Regions from separate parts of the Streptomyces sp. NPDC048734 genome, predicted to be linked through region 1. Evidence: riboswitches for the same ligand, from Rfam matches in the RefSeq annotation. Region 1 holds a riboswitch; each other region holds the start of a gene.

The links. A riboswitch is a leader RNA that binds a small molecule or an ion and turns the genes downstream of it on or off. The one in region 1 is predicted to bind cyclic di-AMP.
Positions count from the first base shown of each region.
Region 2: another riboswitch for cyclic di-AMP. It lies ahead of ACGFQC_RS16655 (M23 family metallopeptidase); the one in region 1 lies ahead of ACGFQC_RS08680 (transglycosylase SLT domain-containing protein).
Region 3: another riboswitch for cyclic di-AMP. It lies ahead of ACGFQC_RS29515 (LysM peptidoglycan-binding domain-containing M23 family metallopeptidase); the one in region 1 lies ahead of ACGFQC_RS08680 (transglycosylase SLT domain-containing protein).

Region 1 is NZ_JBICUZ010000002.1:759,586-761,841, forward strand. It holds gene ACGFQC_RS08675 (polyprenyl synthetase family protein) at 1-105, opposite strand, end outside; cyclic di-AMP (ydaO/yuaA leader) riboswitch at 1,026-1,206, shown strand; gene ACGFQC_RS08680 (transglycosylase SLT domain-containing protein) at 1,212-1,679, shown strand; gene ACGFQC_RS08685 (HAD family hydrolase) at 1,760-2,256, opposite strand, start outside.
Region 2 is NZ_JBICUZ010000005.1:388,117-390,372, reverse strand. It holds gene ACGFQC_RS16660 (pitrilysin family protein) at 1-834, shown strand, start outside; cyclic di-AMP (ydaO/yuaA leader) riboswitch at 1,045-1,212, shown strand; gene ACGFQC_RS16655 (M23 family metallopeptidase) at 1,226-1,981, shown strand; gene ACGFQC_RS16650 (GntR family transcriptional regulator) at 2,170-2,256, shown strand, end outside.
Region 3 is NZ_JBICUZ010000014.1:127,059-129,314, forward strand. It holds gene ACGFQC_RS29510 (tyrosine-protein phosphatase) at 1-494, opposite strand, end outside; cyclic di-AMP (ydaO/yuaA leader) riboswitch at 1,076-1,233, shown strand; gene ACGFQC_RS29515 (LysM peptidoglycan-binding domain-containing M23 family metallopeptidase) at 1,238-2,256, shown strand, end outside.

The DNA.
Region 1 (2,256 bases):
GGTGGCCTCGAGCAAGCCTTCCTCGACAGCCGTCAATCCGGCCTGGACATCGGCTTCCAGAGCCTGGTCCCGCACGCTCAGCCCGAACGGCCCGACGACGGTCACGAGGGGTCTCCTGTCTGCTGGTGTCTTCTGGCGATTACGCGGTTTGTCGATAGGTCGCTGCCCTCACTCAAGTCAGCGTATCCGGTCACGTTTCGATCACCGACAGGCCCCACGTCCCCCCGTCTCGAACTTCGCTCGACCGGGAGGCGTCCCCCGAGCGGCCGGACGGCGCCGGATCGCGCCCGTTATGTCGCCGATCGATCGGTACGAACGGTCGGCGCGAGCGACCGGCGCGAGCGGCCGGGACGGCCGGCGAAACAGGCCGGCGTCCCCGCCCGGCCGACCTCGCCCCCTCCCGGCCACGGTCGCCGGACCCACCCTCCCCGCGGGAGGGGACCACGTACCTGTGCATCCGCCCACCCTCTTCCGCGCTCCCCCGCGAGACGGTCCACGAGCACCTCCGCATCCGTCTGCCCGACGGAACCCTCCGGTACGCCCACGCGCGGCACCCGCCGACGAGCGAGCCCCCACCGGCACACCCGTCGGCACACCCCTGGCCGACTCCGCGACCACACCTCGGCACGCACCCGCCCACGGCAACAGCGGCGAGGCCCCACCGGAAGGGGGCACGCGCACAGAGGGGGACGGCGAGACGGCGCTCCACCGGACCCGGCGAAGACGCACCCCATGCGCGCCCCTTTAAAAGGGACTTCACACTCAATGCCCGTTTCACCCCTCTTGTGGATGCTGGTGAGTTGGCTCACTGCGCACACGTGCGGCCGACCCGCCACGGAATCTGTGATTCCGCTTTGCGCGTCGGCGAGTTGACGCTTGACGCACGCAAAGGATCAAGCGGGCATACACCTCTGATCAAGGTCAATAGGGACCATCTGTGAATCCGGCACTTGTTCCGGACATGCGCTCTCGCATACGTTCCCGGCCTGTCGGGCAGACGCCTAATCCTGCCGCCGCCCGGCACCCATCGACCGACACTCACGCACGGCAGGAGCGGGGGACCCAGGTAAGTCGCCGGACCGTACGTCACGCACGTACCGGGCCGGCTCGGGGTGAAGTCGCGTCGCCGCATCCCCGCGGCGGCCGGCCGGGCACTTTCCAGTCCGAACCCGACAGCTCACCTCGTAGGCGCCGGAGAGGAACCTTTCGTCATGCCTGCCGCCGTTCAGCACCGCCGCACCCGCCTCGCCCGCACCCTCGCCGCCGCCGCCACCGGCGCCGCCGTGCTGGCCCTCCCGCTCATCGGCTCGACCAGCGCCTCCGCGGCCACCACGACCGCCACCACCACGGCCGGGTACACCAACAACCTCGACGGCTGGATCCGCGAGTCCCTCGCGATCATGGCCGAAAAGGGCATTCCGGGCACCTACGACGGCATCTACCGCAACGTCATGCGGGAGTCCTCCGGCAACCCGAACGCCATCAACCTGTGGGACTCCAACGCGGCCGCGGGCATCCCGTCCAAGGGCCTGCTCCAGGTCATCGACCCGACCTTCGCCGCGTACCACGTGGCCGGCACCGCCTTCGACCCGTACGACCCGGTCGCCAACATCACCGCCGCCTGCAACTACGCGGCCCAGCGGTACGGCTCGATCGACAACGTCTTCGGCGCCTACTGACGGCTGCCCCCGCCGGCCCACGGGGGCGAGGGCCCCGGTGACGGGGCCCCGCCGGACTGCCGGACTGCCGGACTGCCGGACTAGGGAAACAGTCTTTCGAGGACGACGGCCACGCCGTCGTCCTCGTTCGACGTCGTCACCTCGTCGGCCACCGCCTTGAGTTCCGGATGGGCGTTGGCCATCGCCACGCCGTGCGCCGCCCAGTCGAACATCGGGAGGTCGTTGGGCATGTCGCCGAAGGCGATCGTGTCTGCCGGCCGAAGTCCGAGGTGCTCGGCCGCCAGGGCCAGTCCGGTCGCCTTGGTGACGCCGCACGGCTGGAGCTCCACCGTGCCCGGCCCGGACATCGTGACGGTGGCCAGCGAGCCGACCACCGAACGGGCCGTCGCCGCCAACTCGTCGTCGGACAGGGTGGGATGGCGCAGCAGGACCTTGCTGATCGGCTCGCACCACAGGTCGTCGCGCGTTCCGACGCGCAGGGCCGGCAGCGTCGGGTGCGGCATCAGGTAGCCCGGTTCGATGAGCGTGAGTCCGTCGACGCCGTCCTGGTCGACCGCCGCGTACACCTCGCCCACCT
Region 2 (2,256 bases), on a different contig from region 1:
GAGACCGTCGAGAAGATCGACTCCGCCGCCGTACGCGCCTTCTACGAGAAGCACGTCCGCCCCGCCACGGCCACCGCCGTGGTCGTCGGCGATCTCACCGGAGTCGACCTCGACGCGCTCCTGGGCGACACCCTGGGCGCCTGGACGGGGTCCGCGGCCCAGCCGCGACCGGTGCCTCCGGTGACCGCGGACGACACCGGACGGGTCGTCATCGTGGACCGCCCCGGCGCCGTCCAGACGCAGCTGCTGATCGGCCGCATCGGCGCCGACCGGCACGCGCGCGTGTGGCCCGCGCAGGTGCTCGGCACGTACTGCCTGGGCGGCACCCTCACCTCCCGGCTGGACCGCGTCCTGCGCGAGGAGAAGGGCTACACCTACGGCGTGCGCTCCTTCGGCCAGGTCCTCAGGTCCGCGCCGGACGGCTCGGGCGCGGCGATGCTCGCCATCAGCGGCTCGGTCGACACTCCCAACACCGGTCCCGCGCTGGAGGACCTGTGGAAGGTGCTGCGCACCCTCGCCGAGGGCGGTCTGACCGACGCCGAGCGGGACGTCGCGGTGCAGAACCTCGTCGGAGTGGCGCCCCTGAAGTACGAGACGGCCGCCGCCGTGGCGGGCACGCTGGCCGACCAGGTCGAGCAGCACCTGCCGGACGACTACCAGGCCACGCTGTACCAGCAGCTCGCCGCGACCGGCACCGTGGAGGCCACGGCGGCGGTCGTGAGCGCCTTCCCGGTGGACCGCCTGGTGACGGTCCTCGTCGGTGACGCGGCCGCGATCAAGGCGCCGGTCGAGGCCCTCGGCATCGGTGAGGTGAAGGTCGTCTCCGCGGAGTAGGAACGCGGACCGGCGGCCGTGAGGCCGCGTACAGGAGCCCTGGTGGACGGATGCGTCACCAGGGCTCCCTGATGTCCGAATTGAGGGAAAGGCTGCCTGTCTGCCCTGTGGCATGCGCTACAAAAGCCGCGTTCTGTTTGGGGATCGACGGCCGCCGCGTCTAGTTTCGACCGGGCTGTTCGTCAGGCAGTGCGCCGCGTCCGCGGCACCGGACAGTCATCGCCGAGTCCCCGCACGGCGCGAGCCAGGGGAGCCGGGGACCCAACCACACAGTCCCTGGGGTGAATCGGACGCCCGCGCGAGCCGCGAGGGGGTCCGTAGGAGACCTTCCTGCTCCGAACCCGTCAGCTAACCCGGTAGGCGAGAGGGAAGGAAAGGACCGCTCAACTTCATGGCGTCCACTTGCGCCACCGGGAAGCACCGTCGTCCCAGCAGGATGAAGCGCACCACCGCCCGCGCGGCGGGCATCGCGGCGCTCACCACCACCGGCGTCATCGGCACCGTCGCCTCCAGCCCCGCCCTCGCCGCGGAGAAGGCCGTCGGGCAGACCGGCCTCGTCCCGGTCGTCACCATCGGCGACACGGTCGCCGAGCGGATCGACGACCAGGCCGCCGCGCAGAAGCAGGCCGCCGTGGCGGAGGCCGCGCGCAAGGAGGCCGCCGCCCGGGCCGCGGCGAAGGCCGAGGCGGAACGTGAGGCCCGGGTGCGCGCCGCCCGCGCGGCCGAGCGCGAGCGCCTGAACACCTTCGTCTCGCCGATCAGCGGCTCCCACGTCTCCACCGGCTACCGGTCGGGCGGCTCGCTGTGGTCCTCCGGCAGCCACACCGGCATCGACTTCCACGCCGCCAGCGGCACCCCCGTGCACGCGGTGGGCCTCGGCACCGTCGTCGAGGCCGGCTGGGGCGGCGCCTACGGCAACCAGGTCGTGATCCGGATGAGCGACGGCACGTACACCCAGTACGCCCACCTGTCGTCCATCGGCGTCTCGGTGGGGCAGAAGGTGGTCCCGGGGCAGCGCATCGCCCTGTCCGGCGCCACCGGCAACGTCACCGGCCCGCATCTGCACTTCGAGGTCCGCACCGGCGTGGAGTACGGCTCGGACATCGATCCGGCCGCCTACCTCCGCAAGCACGGCGTGAACATCTGACGACGTACGGCGACAGATCGTACGGCCCCGGCCCGCACGGCCGGGGCTTTCGTCGTTTCCGGGACCGTACTGTCCAAAAAATATCCCTGGATTCCGGCCCGCCATCGGAAATTCCCGCTGATTGCAATAGAGTCACGGAACACACGTCAATCGTCGACGTTTCACGGGGATTAAGGCGGAGGTCCGTCATGCGTATTCCGGCGCACTCGGTGTGCACGGCCATCCGGGACGACATCGTCGCGGGTGTCTACGAGCGCGGCAGCCGCCTCACCGAG
Region 3 (2,256 bases), on a different contig from region 1:
CCGGCCCGGTCCTTGCCCGCCGCGCAGTGCATGAGCGCCGGGACGCTGTCCTCGGCGAGGGAGTGCAGCACGCGCGAGTGCTCGCCCGTGCGCTCCGTCATGACCGAACGGTAGGAGGCGATCATCCGGCCGGCCGCCTTGCCGCCGCCGAGGATCTCCCGCAGCTGGTCGATGTCGCCGTCGCGGACCATCTTCCAGAACTCGGCCCCGTCCGCCGGGTCGGAGAGCGGCAGGTTCACATTGCGCACGCCCGGCAGCTCGACGTCCGGGCCCTCCAGCCTCTGGTCCGCCGCGTTGCGGAAGTCGAAGACCGTGTGCAGGCCCAGTGAGGCCAGGAACGCGGCGTCCTCGTCGGTGGCGTGCGCGAGATGTCCGCTGCGGAACAGCACGCCGTGGCGGACCCGCCGGCCGTCGACGGTCGGCAGGCCGCCCACGTCCCGGAAGTTGCGCACTCCGGCCAGCTCGGGCTCGGTCGACGGGATCTGCTGCGTCACGGGGGCTCCTCCCGGTCGTCGGTCCCGGCCGGCGCGGCTCGACGTGGCCACCGGAACACTTCCCTGACCATACGACATCGATGCCTGGGGCAAACGGGTCCTCGACCAGGCCTTCGAGACCTCCGCGAGCCCTGTTCGAGGCCTCTGCCGGTCCTGTTCGCACCAGGGGGCCGGCGCTCGGGTCCGCCGGTGGAGGCCGCCCCGGGAGGGCCGACCGGGTGCGCACCCGACATGTGGTGACCCCGATGTGCCGGTTATCCGTTCGTGTCGCATCTGAGGCTTCTGTCTGAATTGAAGCCTTCGTTCCAACTCGCTCTGGAATAAGCGGCTCTGGGGATCCGTCACGTGAGCAGCGTCATATCCGTGACCCTGAGTTGTCCGTCATGCTCACGTAATACGGCTGTTTTCCAAGGCTGTTCATCGTGAAACCGGCCCCTTGATTCACGGAAAGTGACCGGGAATTCCTGCCGGGGATCAAGAGAAAGCCTCGGCGAGTACAACCTTCGCTTGTCCCTGTGCGTCGTGGTCGCTTACGTTCCAGACCAATCCGGACGGACGCCCAATCCTGCCGCCGCCCGGAGCCCGCACACTCACCCGTGAACGGCAGGAGCGGGGGACCCACAGGCAGTACCGCCTGTTCCGGTCTCCGGAACGGCTAGGGGTACAGCCGCGCCCCGGCGCGGCCGGACATCTCCAGTCCGCACCCGACAGCTCACCTCGCAGGCGCCGGAGAGGAATTCGTCATGCCCGCCAAGGGTAAGCACCGCCGTCCGAAGCCCCAGCGCTTCACCCGCTCCATCGCCGCCGCCGGAACCGGCGGCGCCGCGCTCGCCCTCCCCCTCATGGGGGCCACCGGTGCGCACGCCGCACCGTCGCAGTCGGCGGCGCAGGCGGTCTCCGCGGTGTCCGAGCTCTCCGCCGCTCCGGAGAAGGCCGCCCAGGCCGTTCCCGTGGCGCAGAAGTCCGCGAAGTCCGCCACGACCTACACGGTGCGTTCCGGCGACTACCTCTCCAAGATCGCGGACGAGCAGGATGTCACCGGCGGCTGGACCCGGCTCTACGCGGACAACCGCGAGGTCGTCGGGGACGACCCGTCGCTGATCCACCCGGGTCTGAAGCTGTCGATCGGCAAGAAGGCCGCGACGAGCACGACCAAGTCGCCGTCCGATTCGTCTGGTTCATCCGGTTCCTCCTCCTTGTCGAAGCAGTCCTCGGGCTCCTCCGCGAAGTCCTCTGAGTCCTCTGAGTCGTCGAAGTCGTCGAAGTCGTCGAACTCCTCTGCGTCCTCGAGGTCGAACTCCTCGGACGTCTCGAAGTCGTCCTCCTCGCGGGCGTCCACCACGCAGGCCGCCGGGAACGCCACCACCGCCACCGGCTTCAGCGTCCCGGTCTCCGGCGCGACCGTCGGCACCCCGTACAAGATGTCCGGCAGCATGTGGTCCAGCGGGTACCACACCGGTGTCGACTTCGTCGTCCCCACCGGCACCTCGCTCAAGGCCGTCGGCGCGGGCACGGTCGTCTCCGCGGGCTGGGGCGGCGCGTACGGCAACCAGGTCGTCATCAAGCTCGCCGACGGCTTCTACGCCCAGTACGCCCACCTGTCCTCGCTCTCCGTCTCGGCCGGCCAGTCCGTCTCCGCCGGTCAGCAGGTCGGCCTCTCCGGCGCCACCGGCAACGTGACCGGCCCGCACCTGCACTTCGAGATCCGCACCGGTGCCGGCTACGGCTCGGACGTCGACCCGGTCGCCTACCTCCGCTCGCA